Regions from separate parts of the Thalassotalea atypica genome, predicted to be linked through region 2. Evidence: predicted binding sites of a transcription regulator. Region 2 holds the regulator's gene; each other region holds the start of a gene.

Region 1 (7,590 bases), 570 kb from region 2:
CCAATCTGACCACGTAAAGACGTGCCTTCGTAATCTTTCTTCAGGATAAAGTTCACCACACCGGCAACCGCGTCTGAGCCATAAACAGCAGAAGCTCCACCAGTCATCACTTCAACGCGTTCAAGTAACTCTGATGGGATCATACCAATATCAGCGTACATGGTCTGAGCATCATCAGTAATAGGGGTTGGGCGCTTGCCGTTAACTAGCACTAACGTACGTGTTGCACCGATACCGCGTAGGTTCAATACATTAAGTCCTGAGTTACCAAATGAATAGTTACCTGATGTAGAATCTAAACCTTCACCAAATTGTGGCATTGAGGTCAAAATGTCATTTACATTAGTTAAACCCGATATCTTGATGTCTTCAGCAGAGATAACAACTGTTGGCGTCGGCGCGTCAAATGTTGTCCGTGAGATTCTTGAGCCCGTTACCATTATTTGCTCTACGGCTTCTTCATCTGCCACAGTATTCTTAGCTAACTCGTCTGCGTGAGCATTTAGGCTAATTGAGCCAACCACGGCGCTAATAGCCAAAGCTAGCGCATTTTTGCGTAGCATACTCCCTTCCTGTTCTTTGTGTTCCATACTTTCCTCTTTTTATTATTAACTGGTTATTGATCTTTTTATTAACAGGACGAATCGATCTTTCATGGTTTTTATGCTGCGACCGCTAAGCTCAACACGCCTGATTTAAATGCATCGGTAGAAGCGACAGCATCAAATAATTGAATTCAATATATTTACATAAATATACCGGATCCAATATATTGTATACAATAATGATAAGTATGAAGAAGATCAACAGTTAAGATCTTTTCAATGATCGACTGCATTTCTGTTAATGAGTCCCTTAGGTAATGTAAATAGTGGCTTCACTTGACTCAAAGGTGATTTATTATTCCCCTTTAAATTCAACAACTAATAACACAGACGAAAATTCTGGTAAGAATGGAGCTAACAATATTGGATAAGAATAACGCAAAGTCATCAGTCCATAGAAAATAATGCTGGCGTCAAAAAATTATGCAGTTTTAAATATGTCTGAAACTGTAATTATTGTGTAATTAGCAGCACTAAATGAAGTTTCATTAAGAAAACCAATTGATTAGCATAAAAATAAAGCAGTACTAAAACCAATAAAGGTTATTGAACGCTCATGCTATTTTGAGGTATTAGAAAATGCGGCTGACATTAAATAAGAGTATGTACTGGCATTCAATTTGGCATCTTATTTAACACGCTTTTTAAAGGTGTTAAATATTGTTCATAGTTTTGCCATTGCTGTGTCGCTGTTTTGTAGATAGGCTGGCGTACTTGTTCAGAGCTAGGTGTTTTTATATTGCGCTTAGTGTTATGAAAATCCATACAAGCTGGTTCAAAGGTTAAACCACAAAAATCGAGCATTCTCCTCAAAAGACTGAATGTATTATTAAGAGGCGTTACACAGAATAGAAGCATGCCTCATAAGGTAAATTGCAAGAAAGTAAAACACCTAAAGACATAACATAAACAAAGGGAGAAACGTCATATGCTTCCCCCTTGCGTTTTAAAATATTCGCAGACCAATAACTACGGCTTTAACGCCAAGACGTCTGATTTAAGCAACTCAAGAATTTGCTCAGAAGTATTTCCGATCAATCGACCAGTTATACCTGTTCGCCCTATAACACCAATAACAACAGTACCTGATTTAACTTGTGCCGCAGTACTTAATATCACCTTGCCAGGATGACCAGCATTAATATGAAAATTTTCAGCCGGAATATCAAATTGCTGAGCTAATCTTGTAATTTCACTGCGGTATTCACGCATTGCGTTGTTTTCGAGCTCATCTTTATAAAGCAGCCCTAAATCCCTTAATAGTGGAGAAAGAGGAATGGTGTAACACACATGCACTTGGGAGTTCGAATGTGCAGCAAGAGATTTTGCTTCAGCCAATATTTTTTTATTCAATGCTTGTTTTGTTTCTTTGGTCGCACCTAAATCGATAGCAGCTAAGACATTCCTTGCCTTACGCCACTTTTGCTCTGACACAATTAACAAGGGACTTGGACACTCACGTAATAAATGCCAATCTGTTGGGGTGTAAAAAAGTGTTTCTGAGCGATGTCCTGTTTTGATAACCAACGACGGGTTAGATTTTTTTGAATAATCTTCTACCCATGCAGGAATACGCTTTTCCCAAACAACTTCAACGTCGTAATTTACACCTTTAAAATCAATCTTTGACAATTGTGCTGTTGCATTTAACTTCAGGGTTTCAATCACTTTATTCTTTATGGACACAATATCATTGCTTACTGCCCGAAGGTTTTCATAACAAAAATAGACAATATGCAAACTTGCACTATATGTTGGTGCTAGCTCAATGGCACGCTCTATTGCTGTGGGATCTTGTTCGGCAAAGTCGGCGATAACGAGTAATTTATTCATAGCAAATGTCCCCTTGTTACTTAATGTTTTACAAAAATATCAATCCAAAAAGAATAGTTATAAAGCTAACTAGATACAACAACTAAAGTAATTTCGTTTAAGGATCCGTCACAGTCAGCGTATAAAATTACTGCAAAGACTTCGTTGATTTAAAACATAAAAAAGACCGAAAATAGCTTTACTAAGCCATAAACTGTTTGAGCAAAAGCGGTTGGAAGTGTTTATTTTTTGAGCACGATTAATTATTATAATCTAATCTATATTAGATTAATTACAAATATATAAATAAGAAAACCAAGAACCCCAAAGCGATGCAAGGAGCGAACGTGAAGGTAACAGAAAAAGGGAATTATCTGATAATAACCAGCTATCCGTTGAAATTTGCTTGGATCTGTTTGCTTAGCATATTTCTTAGTATATTTGCCGGCGCCATACAATTAGTTGACCAAGTCCCCATTTTGCTTGGGGTAACGATTCCAACGTTAATTCTGTTCATATTCGACTTCAAATTAACCATTTTTGATTTTAACAATCGTGAGATGTTGCAAACAAACTACTCCATTACAGGAAAAAGGGCGCTTACAGTACCATTTAACGAAATATTTACCGTTGCCCAAAACACGGCTAACGGCTTAGCAATGACACTCGGTTGTGTTCAAGTGCTCACTCATGAAAATAGTTATCAGGTAACGGCAATAAGTGATGCATCCGCTGCTGAATTGAGCAACCTCGTAACAAAGCTGAAGCACTTGTTAAAAATCAGTTAACAGCACGTTTAATAACGGATAGAGGCCAATTTCACTTCATTTGCTTGACGAAAAACTTACCGGTTTTTTAAATAAATTATTTCAAATCTCTCGAATTCAAGATAAAGTCTATCTATCAATTACCTAGCACTAAGGAAGCCTAATGGAAATTAACCAATGGGTAGACGAATTATTTGAAGTATTCGATGAAGACAAAGATGGAGTAATCAATCGTAGTGAATTTGTCGAATTGATTGATTGCCTACTACAGGATAAAGGTATCCGCATGTGCGAAACTATTTTCAAACGATTCGACAAAAATCACGATAACTCTATATCGAAAGAAGAATTAAGAGAAATGGTGATCGAATTAGCCCTTTAACAGGGCTAACTTTCTTTTCCTGTAACCTACGCTTACTCCGTATCTGAGTCCTAAGTCCCCTTAAAGCTCATATCGTGAGCCTTTTCGATACATTATGTTTGTTCTAACACCACTAAAAAATGTATGGCTATGCTTAAGCAGTACAGAGTTTGTACATCAAAAAAAATCTGCTTCCAACAGGTAATTTTACCCGTTTTGACGCCTGCCCAAAGAAATAGGTGCACTTGATTTTTACAAATTATTGATAAAATATTTGTCTCATTTTTTTGTTAAATTTCACACTTTTAGCTATATATTAAGTATCAGCTTTCAACGTTTATCATCATGCCACTTTCGTTCATTAAAGAATCAAGCAAACCAACTCCTCCACCTTGGAAGATTGCCATAATTGACGATGAAGAAGACATCCATACGATCACAAAAATGGCCTTAAAGCGATTCAACCTTGATAACCGTGGACTAACCTTTGTTCACGCTTATTCCGCTAAAGAGGGTAAAGAGCTATTACGCAACGAAGCAGAGGTCGCGATCGTGTTTCTAGACGTTGTCATGGAAACAGATGATGCAGGATTAGAATTTGCTCGATGGATGCGACAAGACCTAGAAAACCACTTTACTCGTATTGTACTTCGCACAGGGCAGCCAGGTCAGGCGCCCGAAGAAAAAGTCATCATGGAATATGACATCAATGATTACAAAGAAAAAACCGAGCTTGATAGAAAAAAATTATTCACCACTGTTTTTTCAGCGCTTAGAGCATACCGAGATATCATGGCAGTAGATGAAGCCAGAAAATACCAACAGCTTTATCGTGAAGGACTCGAGCGGGTCATTGACTCAACTAGCAACGTACTAGAAAAAAGAACCTTACAACATTTTTTTAGTGGTATTCTGCAGCAAGTTATGTCTTTGTTGCATATTGATGAGCAAAGCCTATTGGTTCAAGTTAAGGGTATTAGCGCAGTTTACTCTGAAAATGACTACAAAATATTGGCTTCAATCAATTGTAGTGAATGTACACAAGCAAATGAAATTAATGATGAAACCCTTAAATATTTAAATATGGCTAGGGACCAAAAAAAGAGCATTTTCGTTGATGATATTCTCGTTGGCTACTTTCCTAGTAATTCAGATAAAGTCAGTTTACTTTTTTTAAAGGGGATTGATCAGATACATGACATTGATTCAGCCCTATTGGAAGTTTTTTCAGGAAACGTCAGTCTTGCTTTTGATAATCTGTTACTCAACCGCGAAATTATTGAAACTCAAGAAGAGCTTATTTACCGCTTAGGTGATGCCGTGGAGTCTCGTTCAAAAGAGGCGGGTAACCACATTAAACGTATGTCAGAAGTCAGCTATATGTTAGCCATCAAAATGGGGCTTTCTATAGAAGAGGCTGAGCTTTTAAAACAAGCAGCTCCTATGCATGACATAGGAAAAATTGCCACACCTGACTCCGTACTGTTGAAACCGGGGCGGCTTGACGATCAAGAAATGACCATTATGAAAGAACATCCCAATATTGGTTACAGTATTTTGGAAGGATCCGATCGACCTATTTTAAAATCTGCCGCAATTATTGCACAGCAACATCACGAAAAATTCGACGGTAGTGGGTACCCTAATGGCCTTAGCGGTGAAGATATTCATATATATGCGCGCATTGTCGCTGTCGCAGATGTGTTTGATGCCTTAACTCATAAACGCTGTTATAAAGAAGCATGGCCGGTAGATAAAGTTATAGATTTTCTAAAAGAAGAATCAGGAAAGCACTTAGATCCAATCGTTGTGCAAAAAATGCTAAGCAATATTGATAGTGCAATAGAAATCAACCAATTATATCGTTAATTGGGTTTGCTTTTCTCCTAAGTAGTACATTCTATAAATGTTACTCACCAGAGGCATGTACAGGAAACTTAATGAGGTAGGCAAGTCCCTTATTGAGCTTACTTTTCGCTTCAACGCGCCCTTTTAACGCCGATGTCACCAAGTTATATACTAAATGTGTACCAAGACCGCTGCCACCGTCTCCCCTTTTAGTCGTATAAAAAGGCTCAAACAATTGTGCCATCGCTTGCTCATCGAGTCCTACTCCATCATCTGCATAACGTAAGATCACGTAGTCATTTTTTAACTCAACGTTGATGGCAATATTGCCTCGTTCAATACCATCAAAACCATGCATTATTGAATTCATAATCAAATTACTTAGTACCTGTGAAATAACACCTGCATTGGCTGTGATATGGACTTGTTCTGGGCACTGCACCTCTATTTTATGTTTCACTTTTTTTAACCTAGGCTGAAGTGATAGCAACACTTCCTGAATATATAAACCCAAATCAAGTTCTCTAATGCTATTAGATGATTGGTCTACTGCAACTTGCTTAAAGCTTTGAACAAGATCCGCTGCACGACGCGTATTTGTGGTTAGTATTTGCCCTGCTTTATCGACTTCATCAAAAAAATCCATTAACTGATCTTCAGTCAATGTTTCTTCATTCACTGCTTTTTTAATATATTTTAGCTCCTCGACTAAATGGCTCACGCCTGTGACACAAATTCCTAAAGGTGTATTTATCTCATGCGCAATGCCTGCAACCAGTCCACCTAACGAAGCCATTTTCTCCTGCTCAACTAACTTCCGTTGTGTTCGTTTTAATTGCCGGATCGTATCTTGAACTTCTTGATGTTGCTGCTCTAAAATTCGATGTTGTTTAGCCAATTTCAGTTGAGCATCTGTGCGCTCTTGTCGATTGATAGCAGATTCAATCGCTGTGGCAACATGGTTAGCCACATAAAATAGAAGTTGTTGATCACTTTCAGTAAAGAGTATTTTCTCATCATAGCTTTGCACAACAATAATGCCATGTAGTATATCTGATGAAATCATTGGCACTCCGAGCCAACAAGTGAAGTCCAAAGCGCCCCTTATGCGCTTAATTTCCCCTTGAGTAATTAACTCATTAACTCGCTCTTTGGAAAGTAGCTGTGGTTTTTGCGTTCGAATGACGTACGAACTTACACCATCCCCAACCTCAATCACACTTCCCGGTTTCAGCTCGGACTCTTTTTCATCGACATAATAAGGAAAACTAATCTCATTCGAGTCTTCGTCAAGCAGGGCTATAAAAAAATTTTTCGCATATAGCAGCTCATCAATTATCCGATGCACCTCTCGGTATAAATCTTGTAGTGTACTAGTTTCATTCGCTTTTGCTGCAATTAAGTACAAAGCTCGCTGTAATTTTTCAGCGTGCTTCTTGGCCGTTAACTCTTTTTCTAGTGCTATGGTTTTGTCCGATAAAGATGACTGTAAGCGTAAGTCTTTTTTATGTTTTTCAAGGGCGCTTGTGACTTTTGAGGTAAAGAGCCTAAATAACGACTTGTCTTCATCCGAGAAATATATTTTTGCATCATAACTTTGAATGACTAGCGCCCCCAGACAATTATCGCGCTGAGAAATTAAAGGTACACCAAACCAATGTTCTGCACGTGTCCCTCGTCCCCAATATTGGCCGTCACTTTGAGTCCGAGGATTATCACCAATCTTCATTTCAAGCTCTTTTTGGTTTGCAATAACCCAAGCGGTTGGTGATTGCGCTTCACTCGCTAAGGTAAATTTACGCGCAGTCGGTATCGACTCATCCTTTACATCCACGTTATAAAGAAATTGGATGCTGTTGTCCGCATGGTTATAGCTCGCCAAATAGAAATTTTGGGCATACATCAGCTTAGAGAGTAACTGATGCACATACCCCATGTATTCTTCTAGTGAGTTAGCTTTTGTAAAGTATTTATCTAAATCTATAAATACCTGCAAAATTAATTCTAAGCGGGAAACTCTGTCCAAAGTAAACCTTATTTAGCATATATTAATTACAGCATAGTAAAACCATCAGAAAATGCCGTAATTTCAACAATGTTAAACAGATTTATTAGGGTACAAAAAATAGATTAAAACGAGTATTTTAGACGCTTAATTAGACAAGGTAGGAGCAATGATGTTGTTAGAAAAGTGGTG
Region 2 (7,590 bases):
GCGGCATTAGTTATGGTCATCATTATTCAAGTATTGGTGTGCCTTCTTCTGGCGCAGCGGCTCCAGGGGCTTTCCCACGAAATTTAGACGAAGGTCAAAAACCAATTTTCGATAGCGATGACTTTAAAGGTGCAAGCAGTACCATTCCAGTAGCACGTTGGATTGACGCTATTTTAGAGCCAGGCAAAGTCATTGACGCTAATGGCGCAAAAGTTACTTACCCTGACATAAAAATGATGATTTTCTCAGGTAACAATCCGTGGAATCACCATCAAGACAGGAACCGTATGAAAGAAGCTTTTCATAAGCTTGAATGTGTTGTAAGCATTGATATCAACTGGACAGCAACCTGTCGTTTTTCAGATATTGTATTGCCGGCTTGTACGACGATGGAGCGAAATGACATTGATATTTATGGCAGTTACGCAAACCGTGGTTTGCTGGCAATGCAAAAAATGGTTGAACCGCTATTTGATAGCTTGTCTGATTATGAAATATTCACCCGTTTTGCCCGTATTCTAGGTAAAGAGAAAGAATATACGCGTGGCATGACTGAGCTTGATTGGCTTAAGAAGCTTTACAGCGAATGCAAAACTGCTAATGATGGTAAATTTGCAATGCCTGATTTTGAACAATTTTGGCAAGACGGTTATGTACACTTTGGTGAAGGTAAGCCTTGGACTCGACATGCTGACTTTAGAGATGATCCCGAAATAAACCCTTTAGGTACACCGTCGGGGTTAATTGAGATCTTTAGCCGCAAAATTGACCGCTATCAATACGATGATTGTAAAGGTCACCCAATGTGGATGGAAAAAACAGAGCGAAGCCATGGCGGCCCTGGGTCAGACAAACACCCGATCTGGATGCAATCTTGTCACCCTGATAAACGGTTACATTCACAAATGTGTGAGTCAAAAGAGTATCGCCAATCTTATGCAGTACAAGACAGAGAGCCGGTTTATCTAAACCCTGAAGACGCTAAACAACGTGGCATTAAAAATGGTGATGTGGTGAGAGTATTTAATGACCGGGGCCAATTACTTGCAGGCGCTGTTGTCAGCAACAATTTTCCCCAAGGTGTTATCCGCATACATGAAGGTGCTTGGTATGGCCCTGTTGGCGATGATGGCAGCATTTCTGGTGGTGCAAAAGTTGGTGCACTTTGTAGCTATGGCGATCCAAACACATTAACCCAAGATATTGGCTCATCTAAATTAGCGCAAGCTTGCTCTGCCTATACCTGTTTAGTAGATTATGAAAAATTTCGTGGTAAGTTACCACAAGTAACTTCATTTCAAGGACCATTGGAGATAGGTGCGTGACTAAATCAAGAACGGTAAATCAAGGGGCTACGCAAGAAACGGCTGCAGACCTAGCTAAAGAAAGTCAAGCGAGAGCAATCGTATATAACTTTCTCTCATCACTCTTTGCCAAAGAAGTGACCTCGGATTTAGTGATGCAATTATCATCAGAACAAGGGCAGAGCTTTTTAGCTTCACTTGCCCTTGAGCCAAGTTTGTCGGCTTCAATAAGTGAGATTAATACTAAATTGGCGTCGCTTAACTCTGAACAAGCAGTGCTTGAACTTGCCGCTGATTTTTGCGGCTTGTTCTTAGTCGATGGCAGAACCAGTGTGTCACCATATGCTGGGCAATATTTTAGCTCGAAGACAAATGATGCGGTTAGTAATCAACCAAGCTCGCGGAAGAAAAAAGATAGGGTTGAACTTTTTGGCGAGCTTCACCAGAGAATGATTTCGTTTTTAACGGATAATAAATTGCAAATTCATAATGACTTTCCTGAGCCAGGAGATCATATTGCGATAATTTTGGCTTATATTGGCCACCTATGTAATACAGCAGGGCGTAAGGAGCAGCTTGATTTTATAGAGCACTATCTCATGACTTGGCTCGGTGATTTTGTCAGCCAAGTGAATAAACACGATAATGGTTCGTTCTATAATGCGGTTGCAGAGTTAACGTTACAGTGGTTAAAATTTGATATTATCAACCTAAAATAATGATTAGCTCATAAAGTAAAAAATAGCTATAAGCTTTATTTGGGTGAAAAGAGACAATTATTGGCTTCCTACGACTTAGTGTGTGTATCGTATAGGAAGCCAAGAAAGAGTAAGCATTTATTGGTTAATAATTATTGCCGGTGCTAACCGCCTTTTTATTGTAATGGGGATTTATAGCCTTGCGGCTTTAAAGCTAGAACATCACAGTTGAGTCTATCAATAACATGTTCTGCTGTATTACCAATAAGTGCTGCCGAAATTCCCGTTCTGCCAATGGTGCCGAGGATGACTAATTCAGCATCAAGTTGTGTTGAAAGGCTCTCGATAATGTCTTCAGGTAGACCTTCGTTTACATAGGTGTTTTCTACTGGAATACAAAATTTCTCGGCGTGCACCTTCATAGAGTCTTTATGGTGCTGCATCATAGTGTCATTGTATTGACTTGCGTCGAATTCTGGAATTTCAATGGCAATGTTAACAGGCGTGCCAGGAAAAGAATTAACTAAATGTACATTAGACTTGATCAGTCCAGCTATGTGGATAGCTTCTTCCGTGATTTTGTCATTAAGTGATTGATGTTCTGACTCATCACTACCAGCATTGATGGCAGCAATAATATTGCCATTTTCTGGCCAACTATGGTCTTTTACCAGTAATACTGGGCAAGGACATTTACGTAGCAAATGCCAATCAGTTGGGGTAAATATAACGGATTTGAGCTTGTCGTGTTGGTGGGTACCCTTAATAACCATGTCATAGCTATCGTCTATTACTTTTTCAATGACAGCTTCAAAGGGGCGATTATGCCAAACAACTTGAGTGTTGATATTAATGTCACCAAGCTCTATGTCAGCTAAAATATCTTTGATCCACTGTGCGCGATCATCTATTACTGTTTGACGCATCGACTCGCGTTCTTCACTAGAAAGCATGGTGGTCATTTCGTATGAAAAGTCGAAGATACTTAAAAAAGCAGTTACAGAAGCATTTGTTAATTTTGCCATGTGTATAGCACGCTTCAATGCTTTTTGGTCTTCAACAGTGGGATCGATTACAACTAATATTTTTTGATACTTTTCCATGATTGCCTCTCATTACTGTTATGAGCCTGTTATAACCATGATGCAACAGGCATAAAAACAATAATTTGTTTTAAATCAACATTTAGACGCAATAAATTATTGCGTCATTAATAGCATAGTATGGAAAAATAGTGATGAAAAGTGTTGAGCAATATTAAATTAAAGCAACGCTGTACTGTACAGCTTGTCTCTATCTAAAATAGTGATCAGTTTTCCGTTAACTTCAATTAAACCCTCTTTATGAAAGCGGTTTAATAATCGGCTAATGGTTTCTACCGTCAGACCAATATAATTACCGATATCGCCGCGGGTCATGGTTAATCTAAATTCTTTAGAAGATAATCCACGTTCTTTATAACGATCACATAGTGACGCGATAAAGGTAGCTAAGCGTTGTTCGGCATTTTTTCTATTTAGCAACGACAACATATTTTGATCAGTGCGAATTTCCTGGCTCATTAAACGAAGTACTTGACGCTTTAAAGATGGCATAGAATCAGAAAGTTGATCTAGTGTATCGTATGGAATTTCACAGACCATTGCGGTTTCAAGTGCTTGAGCAAAACTTTGGTGTTCTGTGTTTGATATTGCGTCGAAACCAAGTAAATCACCTGCTAAGTGAAATCCTGTAATTTGCTCTTCGCCATTTGCGTCTATGGTATAGGTTTTAAATGTACCAGAACGGATAGCGTATAGAGAATGCAGTTCTTCACCGTCGGCGAAAATTTTCTCATTCTTACGAATAGGTCGCTTACGATCAATAATGTTATCTAATGTGTCTAGTTCTTGCTCATTTAGTGAAAACGGTAAGCATAATTCACTGATGCTACAATTTTGACAATGGATATGATTATTAGCATCACACGATTTTTGAGGCATTGGCTCTCGATTCCAATTAATTAATGCATTTGCAAGTACACATGATATTAAAACCACGCACTATAGGCAACCTGTAAGCTATAAATTCCATAACAAATTAGTGACAAACCTATGAATTGGCGAAATCTAATATCTTTGACTAACTTTCCAATTGAGAAAAAACCAAAGGACAATGTAACGAGCGCTGGCAGTGTACCTAGCCCGAAAGCAAACATGATACTTGCACCATTTAACGCGTTGCCACTTGCTAGCGACCAAGTCAATGTTGAGTAGACGAGCCCACAAGGTAGCCAGCCCCATAATGTACCTAGTAACAGTGCTTTAGAAGGAGTAGTTACAGGAATTAGCTTACGGCTAAGTGGCGATATATGTTTCCACAAATGTTTACCTAGGGTTTCAAGTTTTGACAGTATCATTGCCCATTGCCCCATGTACAGGCCAAGCAATATCAGGAATAAGGCCGCCAAAACCCGTAAAATGGTTAATGGAAAACCTAAAGAATGTATCGCTAATGAGCCAGTAAATCCGGCAATTGCGCCAATTAATGTATAAGAAAGGATCCTGCCAATATTATACGAAAAAACCAGTATAGCACTGGGTTTACGCTTGTTTTGTGGCATCGCGCTGGTCAACATGCTGGTGATACCGCCACACATGCCAATACAATGTCCGCTACCCAATAAACCAATGATAAAAGCAGAAAAAAAATCTATATTCATGTCGCGAAGTCTCTTGTAGGGCAAATGGCTTTTACATTTAACCTAAAATGGACTGATAAAATCAGTTACGATTATTCTTACTTTTTTTTGCTATCAGGGTGTTCTGATAGTTTTTCTGATTCATTTTTACCTGGGCCGTCATTATTTTCATCATCAAACAGTATACTTAAACCTTCTTTTTCTAGGTCATCAAATTGTTCAGTTTTTACGGCCCAAAAAAACAAATAAATACCAATAATTGTTAGCAACACAGCAACTGGAATTAAAACGTAAATTACACTCATGCTTTTAATAATCTTAATGAATTTGTGATAACCAAAATAGAACTGGCTGACATACCAATTACCGCCATATAAGGGGTAATCATCCCTGAAACAGCTAGTGGTAGTACCAGCGCATTATAGCCAAATGCCCAAAGGTAGTTTTGCCAAATAACACGTTTAGTGAGTTTAGCCACTTTACTCAGCAAGGAGATAGATGAGAGCCTGTTGTTTAGTAATATAACATCTGCCCCTGATTTTGCGACGTCCGTACCACTGCCCATAGCCATAGCAACATGAGCAGCGCTAAATACAGGCGTATCGTTTACGCCATCGCCGACCATGGCGACAATAGCGCCTTGATGTTTTTCTTGGATGATTTCCATTTTTTGTTGGGCAGATAAACCGCTATTAAAACTGCTTAGGCTGAGTGCGTCAAAAACACGCTGACAACCTGCTTTATTATCTCCAGAGAGCATCATGGTTTCAATGTTCTGCTGAGTTAATGAATTCAACAACGTTTTTGCATCATCACGGATAGCATCCAAAAGGTAAATTACACCAGCAAGTTGGTCGTCAATGAGTATGACAACCTGACTGTCTAGGTAAGGGGAGTTGATATCATCAAGTAACCATGATGCCTTACCCACTTTAATGGTTTTATTATCGATGATACCGCTAATGCCATTGCTCGGGTGAACTTCTATATTTCGTGCATTGATTGAAAAATCTCTGTGTTCAATAAATGCTTTTGCAATAGGATGTTCAGAATGACTTTCTAGTGCAGCAGCGTACGATAATAGCTGGTTTTTTGTGAAATACGGATTTTCTATTACTACGTTGGAAATAGTAAATTGACCATAGGTTAAAGTGCCGGTTTTATCAAAAGCAAAACACGATATCGTTGGAATTGTTTCCAACACATGTGCTGATTTTACCATGATGCCTTCTTTATTTAAGCGAGTTGTGGCACATGTTAATGCCGTTGGTGTCGCTAAAGATAAAGCACAAGGACAAGTCGCAACCAGCACGGAGAGTGTGATCCAGAACGCTTCACTGGGTAAATGTTGTTGCCAGTAGATGGCAGTACCAATTGCGGTAAGTAAAATGACCGCGATAAAGTACTGGGCTATTTTGTCTGATATTTTGGCGATTTTAGGTTTGTGCGCTTGTGAAGATTCTGACAGTCGGATCAGTTGACTTAAAAACGTATTTGAACCAGGTTGCTTTACTTCAACGGTTAAATTGCCGTCGCCGTTAATTGTACCGGCAAATACACTATCACCGATTGCTTTTTCAATAGGAAGCTGCTCTCCAGATAACATAGCCTCATTTAACTGGCTTTTACCATTAACTATTACGCCGTCTGCGGGTACGGTTTCACCAGGGCGGATAATCACAACATCGGCTCTTACTAGGTTTCTAGCAGCAATGAACTGTTCTTTCTCATCGACTAATTTGGTCGCGGTCATCGGCATCAGTTTTAATAAGTTAGCCGAAACCTGCGCGGCACGTGAGCGAGCACGAAATTCTAAGAATTTTCCTATCAGCAGCAAGAATGTGAACATTGATACTGATTCAAAATAGACCTCACCTTGTTGACTGATAGTCGCCCATGCACTGGCTGAAAAGGCTAATAGTATGGCAATGGAAACCGGCACATCCATAGACAACTGTCTCGAACGTAATGCGTTTATAGCGCCAACATAAAAAGGTAGGGCCCCGTAAAATATGATGGGTATCGTTAAGATTAGGCTGGCGTGGCGCAGGTAAACTAAATTGTGCTCAGACATATCGGAAAAAGCACCGAAATAAAGACCAAATGCAATCATCATTACTTGCATCATGAGTATGCCTGAGATACCTAATCGCCTTATAAAAGCTTTTGCTTTTGCCTGGTTTAGCTCTTCTGCTGTACTGGCTTTAAAGGGCAGGGCGTGATAACCGATTTTATCGATTTGTGCCAAAATTTCACTGAGCTTTATTTGTTGTTCATGCCATCTTACCGTGGCCCGTTGAGTTGTTGCATTAACGGATATTTTTGCTATGCCGTCGAGCTGCAAAACCTTCATTTCAATTAACCAAGCACATGCTGCGCAACTGATACCGTCGACAGTGAGTATCGTTTCTTTGAATTCATTTTCAGTATGAGTGAATTCGTTTTGCAACACTTCGTCATCAAGCAATTTGTGCTTATTCAACTGTTCAGGCACTAAAGGTGAACTTTTTTGAGCTGGCTCAGTTCGGTATTTATAATACTGCGTTAAATTATTATCAACGATTGTCTGCGCCACCGCCTGGCAGCCGACGCAGCACATTTCTCGATTGTGTTTATCAATAAGGACAAACAGAGAAATGCCTTTAGGGACTATTTCACCGCAGTGGTAGCAAGGGTTAACCATTAGTTTGCAGCGGAAGGTGTCGGTTTAATCTCAATAAACTCAGATTGTGGTAGCGTGATCGTTGAGTCTATTTTCCAGTGATTTTCAAATGGCGCTATTGTTAACTTCCATTTGCCACTAATCGATTGTTCAAATTGGTGTCTAAAGTGACCATTACCATCAGGCGTTAACGCAAGGTAAAAATCTTTCTCTTCCTGGGTTGGATGATAGAAATTAACATTGAGC
Region 3 (7,590 bases), 940 kb from region 2:
CACGAATTTTAGGCATTGCGTAAGAGATAATTGTCATCACGATCATTGCATAAGCACCGTAGAATGCCATGTGACCGTGAGCCGCAGTTATCTGAGAGCCATGTGTGTAAAAGTTTACAGGAGCCAACGTGTGTAAGAAGCCCCAAACACCAGCACCTAAGAATGCCATAACAGCTGTGCCTAATGCCCACAAAGTAGCGGCTTTATTAGGGTGTTCACGACGACGACGGTTAACCATGTTAAACGCGTACAATACCATAGCAAAGAAAGGTAACGGCTCTAGTGCAGAGAAGATAGAACCAACCCACTGCCAATATTCAGGTGTCATTAACCAGTAGAAATGGTGACCTGTACCTAAGATACCCGTGATCAACGCCATAGCAATAATGACATACAACCATTTTTCAATTACTTCACGGTCAACACCAGTAATTTTGATTAATACATAAGCCAAGATAGCGCCCATGATTAATTCCCAAACACCTTCTACCCATAAGTGAACAACGAACCACCAAAAGTACTTATCTAGTGCCAAGTTTGTTGGGTTATAGAAAGCGAATAAGAAGAATACCGCAAGGCCTACAAGACCGGTCAATAACACAAGGTTAATAACTGTTTTTCGACCTTTAAGAATAGTCATACCTAAATTGAATAGGAAGCCTAAACAAACAACCACAATACCAATTTTAGTGATGGTGGGTTGCTCTAAGAATTCACGGCCCATCGTTGGTAATATGTCATTACCGGTAATGTGCGCTAACGTAGAGTATGGAACCAGTAAGTAACCTAAAATGGTTAATGTACCTGCTGCTGCGAATATCCAAAACAACGCAATAGCCAACTTAGGGCTATGTAGCTCTGTTTCGGCTTCTTCAGGAACTAGGTAATAAGCAGCACCCATAAAGCCAAACAATAACCATACAATTAGTAAGTTAGTGTGGACCATACGTGCCACGTTAAATGGAATTGCGCCAGCCAAGAAATCGCCAACTACGTATTGTAATCCCATAATTAAGCCAAATAATATTTGACCTGCAAATAATAGCATTGCAAAAATGAAGTAAGGTTTTGCGACCGCTTGTGATTGATATTTTAATGTACTCATTGCACTACCCTTCAATATTTGGTGGCCAACCGTTAGCATCCATTTCTGAAGTCCACTTCAAAAACTCTGCTAAATCATCAATTTCTTGATCGGTAAGATGGAAGTTAGGCATTTGACGACGGCCAGGAATATTCAACGGTTGAGCTTTCATCCAACCATTAAAAAACATTTTAAAGCCAGCTTCCCCGCCTCGACGTTGATACACATTAGCTAATTCAGGCGCAAAATAAGCACCTTCACCAATTAATGAATGACAACCGATACAGTTATTTTCTTCCCAGAGTTCTTTCCCGCGCTCTACAGCTTCGGTTATGTTCTCTCGGTGATCCCGTTGTGGCATCTCTTTGGTAGTGTGAAAGGTCAAAGCTAAAAATATTAGAAAGAAGAATATACTTCCCCCATAATAAATATTTCGAGCCATCCCCTTAGTAAAGCTCTCAGACATGGTTTTTTTCCCTTATTAAGAAATAAAGCTTAGCTATGATATACCTGAGTGTTTTACTAGGATTTGATGGAAATCAAGTTTCTATTGATAGAGATAACAATACGTTAAATATTTTATCAATTTTACTCTATATCAAAAAATCGGTAGCTTTCTCGCCATAGCCCTTGCAATGTTTAACATGCCTAACATTACAAAACCGGCATGTATGGACACAAAATAAACAACCATAACAAGTATAGAAGCTTCAAATTGTTTTGCTGAAAAAACAACCAATAACGGAATGATTATAATGAAGAAACCGGCCAGAAAAGTTAATTGCACTGAACGATATAAGTGAATTCTTTGCCAACCAAGTTGCTGATACTCTTTTTTGAAAAACCATAGCAAGATGATAAACGCAATGCCGGGGATAAGTAGCAAATTCATTAAATACAGTGATTGATAAATTACAGCAGAGCGCTGGTGTTGCTCAGACTTACTCATTCATAATCTCCTTATAAAATAATATTGCTCACTCATCTCACTATAAAATATAAATTAACGAAATAACACCCGGCAAAATAAAAACATAGCACAAAAATGCAACTCGCCAGATACGAGGCGCATGCTCCAATTCCATAAATTTATCAACTATTTGCTGGCCTTTGAGGAACACAATAAATAAGACGGAAAGTACAAATATTGCGGGTTCCTCAAGGAAACGGCCAAGGCCAACCGATACCAATGTTAATATGATTAACCAAGACCAACTCAGTGAGATTTTTGTTGTTGTTAACATTACAGGTCACCCCACTAAATAACGTAAATTAGAGGAAATAAAATAATCCACACTAAATCAACCATATGCCAATAACTAGCACCAGCTTCATAACCTGAAATAGACAAGCTATAACCACCTTTCGACACTTTAACTGCGATAAACATCAATATTACAATGCCAAGCACGACGTGAAGAAAATGAAAAGCCGTTATCAAGAAATATAGAGTGAAAAAGGTGTTAGTTTCTAGGTCAATACCCAGAGAAAATAGCTGGCTATATTCCCAAAGTTTCACCACCATGTAGACACCGGCGGCCAACATACCAAGTACGAGTAAGACAACTGTTTTTCTACTATTCCCGTTTGAAACCGCAACTAAAGACAACGCTACAAAATAACTGCTTGTGATCAATGCAATAGTATTTATTAAACCTGACACGGTATGGAGCTGAGCTTTACCCGCTACAAACATCTCACTATTGAATTGTTCTGTGACAGCGAAAGCAATAAAAAATATGGCGAAAACGGTAAGTTCAGCTAAGATAAAAAACCACATGGCCAAATCACCAGGTAGTTTTTTATCGTTACTCATTACAGCGTTGTTAGACGCTAACGAGTACGTCATTGACTCACTCATCAAAGTATATTTTAGCAACATCCATTAATGCATTTACTGTTTCTGGGTCGTCCGATAACGGCTCAGCCAAACAACAGCGACATACATCCATTGGGTTCATGCCACTAGAAATCATCTTTGCTGCGTAAATAAGCAACCGCGTAGAAGCCACTTCGTCTAAATCATTTTGCTCTAAACGCCTTAGTGCTTGTGCTAATTCCACCAACTTAAAGGCTAAATGAGGATCTGCACCGGCTTCTTTAATTAATATTTCTTGTTCTAGTTCTGCTGATGGATAATCAAAACGTAAAGCAACGAAACGTTGACGAGTACTGGGTTTCATTCCTTTTAATAGATTTTGATAGCCGGGATTGTAAGAAACCACCAACATAAAACCTGGCGCCGCCTCAATTAGCTCACCTGTACGTTCTAACGGTAATACGCGTCTATCATCGGCTAGTGGATGCAATACAACAGTAGTATCTTTACGCGCTTCAACAACTTCATCTAGATAGCATATACCACCTTCACGAACCGCTTTAGTTAACGGGCCGTCTTGCCAATATGTACCGTCTGGACCGATCAAATGCCGACCAACTAGGTCGGCCGCGGTCAAATCGTCATGACATGCGACGGTGTAAAGCGGCTTATTTAACTTTTGCGCCATGTGCGCAACAAAGCGAGTTTTACCACAGCCTGTAGGGCCTTTTATGAGTACGGGTAATTCATGTCCAAAAGCATATTCGAAAAGTGAAACTTCGTTCGACTGCTCTTGATAAAACAACGATGAGTCCGAGTCATGCGCATTAATATTTTTATCAATCATAGTATTCTTTTTCGTCAAATTTAGGTTAAGCAGCAGCTAAAATACTCTCTTAAATTACCTGTCGCAAGCCGCATTAAAGCTTGTTTGATTCCGATCAACCTTTACCCAGATAAACGCAGTTTAGCGATGAAAAATTATCTATTTTCAAATAAATAGATACCATATTAGTATGTACCAAGTTCAATAGTTTTGAGTAATTTATGGATAAACATGACGTATTTATTTTGGCTCGTACACTCCATATATTTGCCATTGTGATATGGATAGGGGGTGTTGCGTTTGTCACTACAATTCTCATTCCTGCACTCAAAACACAGATTGATCAATCAAAGCGCATGGATTTATTTGAACTATTAGAAGGAAAATTTGCAGTTCAAGCCAAAGTCGTATCATTATTGGCAGGGGCTAGTGGTTTTTTCATGCTAGATTACATGGACGGTTGGTATCGTTTTTATCTATTTCAGTACTGGTGGCTTCATGCAATGGTATTGATATGGTTAGTTTTCACTATCGTGTTATTTGTACTTGAACCCCTGTTTTTGCATCGCTGGTTTAAAAAGCAAGCAGAGCTTAAAAGCCGCGCCACGTTTAACAAAATCCATGTCATGCATAAAGTTCTATTAACGTTGAGTATTTTCACTGTTTTAGGTGCTGCTGCAGGCTCTCACGGATTATTGTTTTAGACAGTAAATCCGCATTATTTTCGCTAATCAGGCTACTTGCCTTTTACTGTGACCATGCCTTTCATTTTAGGGTGTGGCCCGCATTCATAAGGAAACTCCCCTGCACTGTCAAATGTTCTCTGATAAGTTTCGTCAGGGAAAAAATAATCCGGTTCTTCTTTATCAAATTGTTTAAACCACACATTGTGGTATTGACGCTTCTCCACATTTTTCCATACCACGGTATCACCTACTTCAATAGTGACGTGGGCAGGAATGTATTTTTTCTTTAAAATCTCTACTACAACTTCTTTGGCAAATAATGTTCCAGAAAAGCTTAAAGTTAAAACTAATATCATCAAGACACGCATGAACAATTATTCCTTTTTACGTTCGTTAAAATTAAGCATTAAACATTCTTTGTGAACGCAAACGCTTCTTATTGAGAGTGATTATTATTGCTCCCGTAATTGCGACTAGGGCAAATAAGACAAGCAGTAACCCTTCAAGATGACCAAGCTTGAATGAGCCGCCAATCGTGGCTGCTAAAAGCCCCAATAAAACAGCACAAACAGACACAATTGAAAGTAGCCCAGCTAAAATCACGCCTACAATATTAAGTTTAGTAATGAATGCTGAAATGAAAACAATTATACCAATTATCACAATCACCCAAAACCACATACCTGCGCCCATAATAGTGTTTGATACGAGCGCAGTAGCGAGACAAAGCAATGAAAATACAATTGATGTTATTTTCATACCTATTGCTCTTCCTTTAAATAATATATTTTTCAGTGTTTGCCTAGGCTAATTCATTGACGAATAACACTCAACATGATTATGACTTCATCATGTCAAATTGTCTTCTTCTAGTCTAAATGTCCAATGAAGCATTGCATTGTAAAGGCGCTATTAATTGCCCCAGGCAATTCTTATGTATTAACAGCAGGCCAATAAAAAAGGCCTCTTGTTTTCACAAAAAGCCTTTTTCTACATTTCCTTATATGTTGTAGAAAGTACTACAGCTTAACTGCGTTGATTTCTACATCGGCATTGTCTAATGCTAATTTATAGCCAAATGATACATGGTGATAACGACCACTAGTGTAATCATCATGTATTGCGAAGCCAAAGTTGTAAACCTTACCTGCTTCAATGCTTACATCACCTGATTTATCAGATTTCAGTTTGCGTTTAATAACAACAGACCAAATACCATCGCTTAATGTCGCCGCAAATTCAGCACCTTGTCCGCCATGCATTTTGCGCTCAGCTAAGATAATACCGTCTTCAACCTCACCAGTACCAGCCTTATAACGAACAAGATCCATGAACTGATTTGCGTCTTCAGCAGTTTTGATTTCGTCTTCACTTTTCAGCTTATCCCAGCCACCAAGTGCTTTACCACGTCGGCCTTTTAGCTCTAGTTCAGTACGAGACTCTTTAACATATTTGGTTAATCCTGCATTAAAGTCTAAACGTTTAGCCAAGTCAGAGCCTAATAGTGTCTCTTTAGTCGGCTCAAAAGGCATACCATTCGCGTCAGCGTGACAGGTTCCCCAGCAGCCTGCTCTGTCAGCATATTCAACTTCATCTGTAGCGATCATGAACGCAAGTTTCATGGAGTTTTCAGGATCCATTTTACCGCCATCAACAAATGGTGCTGGTGCATGCTCACCTTCAGACCAGCTAAATTTCAAGTAAAGATTTTCGCTATCATGAGTCGCGTTTATAGCGACATCAAAACTACCACGTTTACCAGGTATTAATGCTGGATCTTCAATTTTCTCACTTTCACCTGAGGCGATTAAATTACCAATATCTGCAATTTCTTCGCTATGACATTCTGTACAGCGATCACCTTTTGAGAATGCACGTTTACCACCGTGATTTCGTCCTAAGATCCACTCGATTGAAGCAGTACCAGGGTAGAAAACACTAATATCAACGGCACTTGCATTAGTCCAATCAATGTCAATATTCGACGCAGATTTTGCACCTTTATCACTTATTTTAGGAGCTGCTTCTAATGGAGCACCTACTGACATTTTGCTTGTTGCCTCTGCGACAGCTTTTTCTATCTGCGCTTTAACTTTCGCTTTCTCAGCCGCTTTTTGCTCTTTCAATTTCGCTTTTTCAGCCGCTTCTTTTGCTTCTACCCTAGCTAAACCATCTTTGTACAATTGAGGTACTTCACGAATATAATCAGGATTAGGCGCTTCAATTTCTTCTAGCTCTTCTTCCGTCAACTGATCTCTCACCCCATGATGCGCAATACCTTTGTGACAATCAATACAGGTTTGTCCTGTTTCAAATGCATTTAAGTGTTGTTTACGAGCACGTGGCTTTTGAAATTCTGGGTTCATGGATTCGAAATTATGACAGTTACGACATTCTCTTGAATCGGTAGTTTTCATCGCTTTCCATACGCTCTTTGCCATGGTAAAACGATGTTCATTGAATTTTTCTTTTGTATCTAGTTTACCTGTTAACCAGCCATACACCTCATAGGATGCTTGGATCTTACGGACAACTTTATGTACCCACGGACGCGGTACGTGACAATCAGGGCAACCAGCCCTTACACCCGTGCGGTTAGAATAGTGAATTGTAGGTGTATACTCTTGATATACATTATCTTTCATCTCGTGACAGTTAATACAAAATTCGGTTGTATTGGTCGCCTCCATTGCTGTGTTGAAACCACCCCAAAAGATGATACCTACAATGAAAAATACGACAGCACCCGCTACGGTAGTGCCAAGAATTAATCGGCGTGACCAAAAGCTTGGGGTTTCAGACTTACTATTATTTACCATAATGAACTCGTACGATGTTTGCGAATACGCGCGAGCATAGCTGTTGCTATGCTCGCATAATCAATAAATCATTTATCGACTAAGTTTTGTGATTCATACGGTTATAAACGTTGAACTTACCAGTTGGCGTAGTTAAGCCTTTGATACGGTGCTTCTCTTTAAGAGTTTTGGCATCATATACAACGATTTCACCTGTTGGGTTCTTGTTATCTGTACGGTTCCAAACTGAAACCCAAACCTCTGTACCGTCGTCATTGAATTCCATATGAAGAGCGGCTTTACCTTCTTCTTCAGTTACACGGATAGTTTTAACGATTTCGTGAGTATCTTTATCAATAACTTGTACTGATTGTTGT
Region 4 (7,590 bases), 1.9 Mb from region 2:
AATAAGACCAGCCATTGAAATGAATGACGCTGCACTCATCCAATCAGCACCAATAGCCATACCATTTTGCATTGGCGTTACGCCACCGCCTGCAACGTAAAAGTCACTGGTTGAACCCGCACGGGCCCACCATGCAATCGCAAAGTACATCCCGAAAGAGCCGAATACCGCAATATAGGTATAGAGTTTTAACTCATCCATTACGACTCCTCCACATTATATTTTTTGTCTAATTGGTTCATTTTGGCCGTATACCAAAAAATTAATCCGACGAAGGTGTAGATAGATCCTTGTTGAGCAAACCAAAAGCCTAATTTATAGCCACCCAAACGGATCGCATTAAGCGGTTCTACAAGTAACAAACCAAAGCCGAAAGATACAACGAACCAAATCGCGAGACAGATAAAGATTAAACGCAGGTTTTCCTGCCAATAACTTGTCGTTTCCACAATTATTCTCCTCGTTAACGCCTGTATTTTTTAGAGTAATTATTAAGGCCTAGTTCATCTAGGAAGTAGCCCTTGAGTTAGTTTGTTAGTGAACAAGACCCAGTGAACAATCAAATGAGATTTATCCACTATCAAACTAACTTACGCTAAACATTAGCAACGAATGATTTCGCAAGGTATTCAACTTTAGTCTAGGTTTGCTTCAAAGCATTTGACTATCATGACGTTAGTCCACAAAATTTACTTGCATCAACCCCAAGGTGAATGGCAATGGATAACGAACTCAGCGAAATTTATGCATTTATCAAGGCGACAACGCCTTTCGAACCATTAAGTGAAATGGCGATTTTCCACTTAGTCAGGCAAATTAATATTTGCTACGTGGTGAAAGAGCAATTTTTGCCACCAGAGTCCTTTGATACACCACATTTTTACATTGTTAGAAAGGGCGCGCTCAGTTACCTTGATATCGATGGCACTCTATTGGGCAAATACGGTGAAGGTGATATTTGTTCTATTTTTGCCTATCCTGAAAAATACGCTGACATCCGTGTGCATGTCGACGAAGATTGCCTCATTTATGCCGTTAGCAAGACAGATTTGTTAGCCGCAGTCGTTGATTACCCTCAAACGGTGCAATTTTTTGAGCAATCAGCTGAAGAGCGACTAAAGTCCACAGTGTCGCAGCTTCATGAAGAAGCGATCATCAATTCGTCGTTATCAAATACCGCGCTTGAGCAGCTATACCAATCACCTGCCGCCAGCATAAATATCGGCCAAAGTATCGCTGATACAGCAAGAACAATGACGGAACTAGGTTACTCTTGTTTAGTGGTGGTTGATAACAATGACGAGGTTAAAGGAATAGTAACCGATAAAGACTTTCGTCGACGCTGTATTGCTCAAGGCATATCACCAAATGAACCAATACACACCATTATGACCCCCAATATCACCACATTAGATTTACGCCACACCGCTTTTGATGCACTGGTTTTAATGACAAGTCACCATATTCATCATTTACCTATTACCAAACAGGGACAGCTCGATGGCATGCTAACCATTACTGATCTGATGCATTATGAAGGGCAAAATGCCATCAATCTAAGCAGCTTAATACATCGCGCGAAATCGATCGAAGCACTCGTGGACATTGGCAAGATGTTACCTAAGCTACAGCTTAAAATGACGAAACTTGGCACCACAGCAGAGCAAGTCGGTAAAAGCATCAGCGCCATTACTATGGCTTTTACTATTCGGTTGATTGAACTTGGCGAGGCAAAACTCGGCGAGGCGCCCGTATCTTATGCATGGTTAGCCGCGGGCTCACAAGCGAGGCAAGAACAATTTGCCCATTCAGATCAAGATAATGCACTCATCATCGACAACAGTGTCACCGAGGCACAACTCCCTTGGTTTGAACAACTAGCGCAATTCGTCTGTGATGGTCTAAATGCCTGTGGTTTTGTTTATTGCCCTGGCCAAGTCATGGCCACTAATCCGAAATGGCGGCAAACAGAGCAGCAATGGCATTTGTACTTTCAACAATGGATAGACACTCCAGACCCTAAAGCACTAATGCACTGCAGCATCTTTTTCGATTTAACCACCGTTTATGGAGACAAAATGTTATTGGAGCGAGTGCGCAGCGCCATGCTCAGAAAAACTCAAAAATCGAGTTTATTCATCGCACATTTGTCAAAAAACGCTCTGCAGCATAAACCGCCACTGGGTTTTTTCAGGGACTTTGTCTTGAGTTCAAATGGCAAAGATAAGAAAAGCATGGACTTAAAGCACAATGGCGTTGCGCCCATTGTAGATTTAGCACGAATTTATGCGCTCAGTGAAGGGATAAGCTCAGTCAATACTATTGAGCGATTGCAGCAAGCATCTGGAACCAAATCGCTAACCAAAGGAGCAAGCGCCAATTTAATTGATGCCTTTGAGTTTTTAGGCAGCTTGCGTTTGAGCCATCAGTCCAACCAGCTGGCCGCTGAAGAAACAGCAGATAACTACCTAGCGCCGAAAGAAATCTCACGCCTTGAACGAGAACACCTAAAAGATGCATTCAAAGTGATTAAAACCATGCAAGATAACCGACAGTCGACGTATTAAGGTACACCTAGCATGTTAAATTCACTTTTTGGCTTAAACGCAAAACGAAAGCGTCAATTGAAAAAAGCACCATCTGGTCCAATACGAGAGTTTTTATCGGTGCCGTTTCCTGAGCCAAATACGCCTATTGATCAAGTCCCTATACTTGCGCTAGATTTTGAAACCACAGGTCTAGATCCAATCGACGACCAATTGCTCAGCATTGGCTACGTTGACTTGCTGAATCATCGGATTAAATTGTCGACGGCAGAGCACTTTATCATCAAATGTCAGCTGCGATTAGCCGCTGAAAATGTTGTCATTCACCAAATAACCGAGCAAGAAAAACTCTGTGGTGTCGAGTTGAAATTCGCCATAGAAAAACTGCTTAATGCCCTAGCAGGAAAAGTGATGCTGGCTCATTTTGCTAAAATAGAAATCAGTTTTTTGGCACAAGCCTGTAAACAGCTGTACGGTTTTGTACCTGTTTTTCCCGTTATTGATACATTGGCAATTGCCAAACGTCGCTTGGACATGCGACAAGCCGATTATCACCCGTCAGAATTACGGCTGACCAATCTTCGCGAAAATTATGGATTGCCTGCTCATTACGCTCACAATGCGTTAAACGATGCGATCGCAACGGCAGAGTTATTGCTGGTTGATTTAGCTACTCACAATAATGCAAATAGCCTTCTAAGGGATATATTAAGGTAAAAAAACAGGCAATGACGATAACAGTAATTATCTCGGGTATTGTCAATGCCTGTACAAAATTGAAAAGGAAGGAAGTTTACCAAATAACAAAAAATTCAGGGGTTATGCTGTCTGCTGATGCTTTTTAAGCATCGTAAATAGAGCATCTTTTAGATGTAGTCGTTGTTTTTTCTGCTGTTCCAAATATTCATCAGCTGTGTTTTCCACGCCTTGCTCTATGCGGATCACTTCGTGATCTAATTCATGGTACTCCTTAAACAAACGTGCAAAACGAGTATCATTCATTTTAAGGTGATGGATTTCTTCTTTAAATTCTGGAAATTCGTGATGTAAATCGTGTTTTTCATTTAACATAAGATTGTCCTAGTTAGCGCAATTAATACAAAAATCGGTATAAGGTAAAGCGTTCAAACGCGCTTGGGCAATTTGTTCGCCACATTCAGTACATTGACCAAACGCATCGTCTTTAATCCGTTGTAATGCGTGATTAATTTGCTTGAGCTCCTCTTTGGCTTCATCACGGATCACGTTAAGCACTTGGTCGTTTTCACACTCTGTCGTTTGCTCAGCAAAATCTGCCGAACGACCTTTTTGAAAATCATTAGTTATTGCTTCAATACGCTGACTGAGCTGCTGTTTTTTCGCAGTCAATTGTTCAAATAATTGTTGAGCGACCATAACTATCTCCTCGTTGATGAATTCAGTTTACCCCGATGATTTTGACTTATATTGATCTGGCACAATGTCGATACATCTTTGTAATTTTTTGATCTTTCAATGCAACGTATCGCCGGAATGAAGTACTTTAATATCCCTTGTTATGTTAAGGCATTCAATTAATTAACTAACCTTTACGCTCTAACTTATAAAGATTTAATGTATCAATTTGAGATGCAATTGGTCGCCACTACGACTAAAGTCTAAGACGAAATAACTGGATTTTAGACTTAGGTCTAATTTCTAATAGTGAGATTAAAACTTAATGTAATAAACATAGAAATCAACTTGCCTGCTCGGTAAGTCACGGAGACAACAAATGACCGAAACTAATAAAAACGATATTTTTTACCCCAGCCAAGAGGTGATTGACCAAGCCAATGTCAGCGACTATCAGGCACTTTATGATTACTCTGTTAATGATCGTGAGGGCTTTTGGGCCGAGCAAGCCGAAACTCTAAGCTGGTATAAAAAATGGGACAATGTTTTGGATGAATCCAATGCCCCATTTTATAAATGGTTTGACGGCGGCGAAATCAATATCGTTCACAACGCGGTTGATCGCCATTTAGAAAACGCTAATCGCAATAAAATGGCGATTATTTGGGAAGGTGAAAATGGGCAAGTCAGAAACTTTTCATACAACGGTTTAAACCGTGAGGTTTGCCAGTTTGCCAACGTCCTAAAAAGCATGGGCGTTCAAAAAGGCGATATCGTAACCATTTACATGCCACAAATTCCTGAACTGGTCTTTGCTATGCTCGCTTGCGCCAAAATAGGCGCAATTCATTCCGTCGTATACGGAGGCTTTAGTACGGAAGCTTTAGCCTCACGTATCGACGATGCCCATTCGCGCGTTCTTATCACTGCCGATGGCGGTTGGCGACGCGGAAAGCAAATTGATCTCAAATCAATTGCTAACGAAGCGATGCAGCGCTCACCGTCAATTGAAGTTTGTATTTGTGTAAAAAACAACGAGTTAGACGTTGAAATGGAACCAGCACGTGACTTTTGGTTGCACGACTTAAAGGCGCTTCCTATCGCAAGTCCTAAATGTGAAACCGAGCCAACCAGCGCTGAAGACCCACTATTCATTCTGTATACCTCGGGTACGACAGGCAAGCCCAAAGGTATGTTACACACGCACGGTGGCTACGCAGTTTATACTTCAACCACACACCGAATGGCATTTGATATTAAGCCACAAGACAGATGGTGGTGTGCGGCAGATCCAGGTTGGATCACCGGACATAGTTACATTGTTTATGGACCATTGATCAATGGTGCCACCATCATGTTATATGAAGGTGCGCCTAACTACCCTTACCCGAACCGCTGGTGGCAAATTATTGAAAAGTACGGCATCAATATTCTGTACACGTCACCAACAGCAATTCGCGGCTTAATGCGTTTTGGCGACCGCTGGCCACAAAAACATGATTTATCAAGCCTTCGCTTATTAGGTAGCGTCGGTGAGCCAATCAACCCTGAGGCATGGAAATGGTACCACCATGTAATCGGCCAAGATAAATGCCCAATCATTGATACTTGGTGGCAAACAGAAACCGGTGGTTTCATGGTCTGTCCGTTACCAATAACGCCTTTAAAACCAGGCTCTGCTACTAAACCATTTTTTGGAAATGAAATGTCGGTAGTAGATGACGATGGCAACGACGTGCCTGAAAATGAAGAAGGTAAATTAATCATTAAAAACCCTTGGCCAGGTATGGCTAGGACAATCTTCAAAGATGATGACCGCTATAAAGACTTATATTGGTCACAGGAAGAAGATGGCAGCTGGCGATACTTGGCCGGTGATAGTGCCAAGATCGATGAAGATGGTTACATTTGGGTCATCGGTCGTATGGACGAAGTACTTAAAGTCAGTGGTTATCGCTTAGGTACAGCGGAAATTGAAAGCGCGTTAGTAAGTCATCCTGCTGTTAGTGAAGCTGCTGCTGTTGGCCTACCACACGAGCTAAAAGGTAACGCAATTCATACCTACGTTATTTTGAAACAAGGCATTGAAAAGAGCAAAGAGTTATCACTCGAGCTGCGAGAACATGTTGCTAAAGAAATGGGCCGAATTGCCATGCCTGAAACTGCAGACTTTGTTGACGCGTTACCGAAAACTCGCTCAGGAAAAATCATGCGTCGTGTGCTTAAAGCGAGAGCTTTAGGACAAGACGAAGGTGACTTAAGTACATTAGAAGAATAAACCTAAAGGCACAGGGGTCTCTCTGTGCCTATTACAACAAGCTAAATAGCCGATAGACATAATAATAAACTCGGAAACTTCTATTCCAGTCTCAAGGCTATAAATACCGGAGAGAACAATGAATAAGAACAAGCTTTTCAATAAGGCCGCATTCGTGTGCGCGCTAATCGCCACTTCTGGTGCTGCTCAAGCAGGCTATGAGATTAAGTTATCAGAGACAGACTCCATTACTTTCGGGGGCTTCATCAAGATTGATGGCCGATATGTCGATGGTAATGTCGCTTATCGTGATTTTTGGATCGGCGGTGGCACAAAGCTGCCTGAGGATCAATCTCAAACAAAGTTTTTTGCTAATGAATCGCGCTTTAATATGAAGTTTGTTCACGGCGAGGTGACCGGTTTTCTAGAGATGGATTTTTATGGCGGCGGTGGTAACCAAGTCATTTCTAATTCATCCCATCCGAGGTTACGCCACGCATTTATAAAATATAAAGGATTAACTGCTGGTCAAACATGGACAACGTTTATGAACACCAGCGCATTAGCAGAAACTGCGGACTTTGCTGGCCCTATGGTGGGTGAAGTTTTCGTACGAAACACTATGTTCAAGTATGACTACGGTAACTTATCTATTGCGCTAGAAAACCCTGAATCTTGGGGCAACGACAGTATTGATGACTCGCCTGACGCCGACTCCGCCAGTGACGATGTACCAGATATTATTGGTCGATACACCTTCAAAGGAGACTGGGGTAATGTAACCACTTCAGCATTGGTAAGACGCTTAAATTTCACCAATGGTGATACTGAAACGGCCGTTGGTTTTTCCGTAGCCGGTCGTATTAAAACCGTAGGTAAAGATGATTTTAGATTCCAGGTACATCAAGGCGAAATGGGCCGCTATGTCGGTGTTACCGCTGCTCCAGACGTATACAACGGTGAAGTAGAAGAAACAACCGCGTATATGGCTGCTTATCGTCACTTTTGGACTGAAGATATTAGATCATCCGTATTCTATGGTTACATTGAAACTGACGAATCTGATCGTGAACGTACACAAGTGGGCATTAACGTATTTAAAAATTATACGCCTAAATTATCGTTTGGTTTTGAGGTGGGACAATTTGAAATGAAAGATGTAGATGCAGATTCTTTCTACACCCAAGTTTCAGCGAAATACGTTTTATAGTCAATCAAACAAGTTCCAAGAAAACCCGTAAGGGTGGCTTTTTAGGGAGACGTCATGTCTCCCTTTTTTTTATGCGAGCGCTATCCAAACCAACGTTTGAGATCGCCTTGCTCTTTGAGTATTTCAATCCCTTTTGACACTTGTTCACAATGAATTTTTCCATAACCATGGTCAGGAAAAACAAAGAAAACATCTAATAGCGC

What was found. Region 2 encodes FNR, which switches genes on or off when oxygen is low (the NO sensors DNR and NnrR bind a similar motif). Its sites were predicted from a motif close to TTGATCTAGATCAA; they were not measured.
Region 1: a site for FNR is predicted at 2,667-2,680, ahead of QUE03_RS14855 (universal stress protein). Genes of this name have one in related genera too.
Region 3: a site for FNR is predicted at 3,835-3,848, ahead of QUE03_RS07925 (CbbQ/NirQ/NorQ/GpvN family protein). Genes of this name have one in related genera too.
Region 4: a site for FNR is predicted at 3,993-4,006, ahead of QUE03_RS00755 (TraR/DksA family transcriptional regulator). Genes of this name have one in related genera too.

The regions. Positions count from the first base shown of each region.
Region 1 covers NZ_AP027364.1:3,231,285-3,238,874, forward strand. The annotation lists gene QUE03_RS14845 (TonB-dependent receptor plug domain-containing protein) at 1-590, opposite strand, end outside; gene QUE03_RS14855 (universal stress protein) at 1,575-2,438, opposite strand; gene QUE03_RS14860 (hypothetical protein) at 2,765-3,205, shown strand; gene QUE03_RS14865 (EF-hand domain-containing protein) at 3,348-3,566, shown strand; gene QUE03_RS14870 (DUF3369 domain-containing protein) at 3,891-5,414, shown strand; gene QUE03_RS14875 (sensor histidine kinase) at 5,455-7,389, opposite strand; tRNA gene QUE03_RS14880 (tRNA-Phe) at 7,586-7,590, opposite strand, start outside.
Region 2 covers NZ_AP027364.1:2,658,887-2,666,476, reverse strand. The annotation lists gene torA (trimethylamine-N-oxide reductase TorA) at 1-1,325, shown strand, start outside; gene torD (molecular chaperone TorD) at 1,322-2,023, shown strand; gene uspE (universal stress protein UspE) at 2,179-3,105, opposite strand; gene fnr (fumarate/nitrate reduction transcriptional regulator Fnr) at 3,265-3,984, opposite strand; gene QUE03_RS12180 (sulfite exporter TauE/SafE family protein) at 4,032-4,703, opposite strand; gene ccoS (cbb3-type cytochrome oxidase assembly protein CcoS) at 4,781-4,987, opposite strand; gene QUE03_RS12170 (heavy metal translocating P-type ATPase) at 4,984-7,365, opposite strand; gene QUE03_RS12165 (FixH family protein) at 7,365-7,590, opposite strand, start outside.
Region 3 covers NZ_AP027364.1:1,717,026-1,724,615, reverse strand. The annotation lists gene QUE03_RS07950 (cbb3-type cytochrome c oxidase subunit I) at 1-1,105, opposite strand, end outside; gene QUE03_RS07945 (c-type cytochrome) at 1,110-1,550, opposite strand; gene QUE03_RS07940 (hypothetical protein) at 1,683-2,033, opposite strand; gene QUE03_RS07935 (cytochrome C oxidase subunit IV family protein) at 2,074-2,328, opposite strand; gene QUE03_RS07930 (cytochrome c oxidase subunit 3 family protein) at 2,343-2,933, opposite strand; gene QUE03_RS07925 (CbbQ/NirQ/NorQ/GpvN family protein) at 2,938-3,750, opposite strand; gene QUE03_RS07920 (hypothetical protein) at 3,951-4,433, shown strand; gene QUE03_RS07915 (cupredoxin domain-containing protein) at 4,466-4,783, opposite strand; gene QUE03_RS07910 (hypothetical protein) at 4,815-5,174, opposite strand; gene QUE03_RS07905 (NapC/NirT family cytochrome c) at 5,435-7,234, opposite strand; gene QUE03_RS07900 (cytochrome D1 domain-containing protein) at 7,314-7,590, opposite strand, start outside.
Region 4 covers NZ_AP027364.1:171,608-179,197, reverse strand. The annotation lists gene QUE03_RS00780 (sodium:solute symporter family protein) at 1-201, opposite strand, end outside; gene QUE03_RS00775 (DUF4212 domain-containing protein) at 201-449, opposite strand; gene QUE03_RS00770 (putative nucleotidyltransferase substrate binding domain-containing protein) at 720-2,567, shown strand; gene QUE03_RS00765 (exonuclease domain-containing protein) at 2,580-3,263, shown strand; gene QUE03_RS00760 (HP1242/YdcH family protein) at 3,366-3,617, opposite strand; gene QUE03_RS00755 (TraR/DksA family transcriptional regulator) at 3,627-3,941, opposite strand; gene acs (acetate--CoA ligase) at 4,300-6,198, shown strand; gene QUE03_RS00745 (hypothetical protein) at 6,317-7,387, shown strand; gene QUE03_RS00740 (substrate-binding periplasmic protein) at 7,468-7,590, opposite strand, start outside.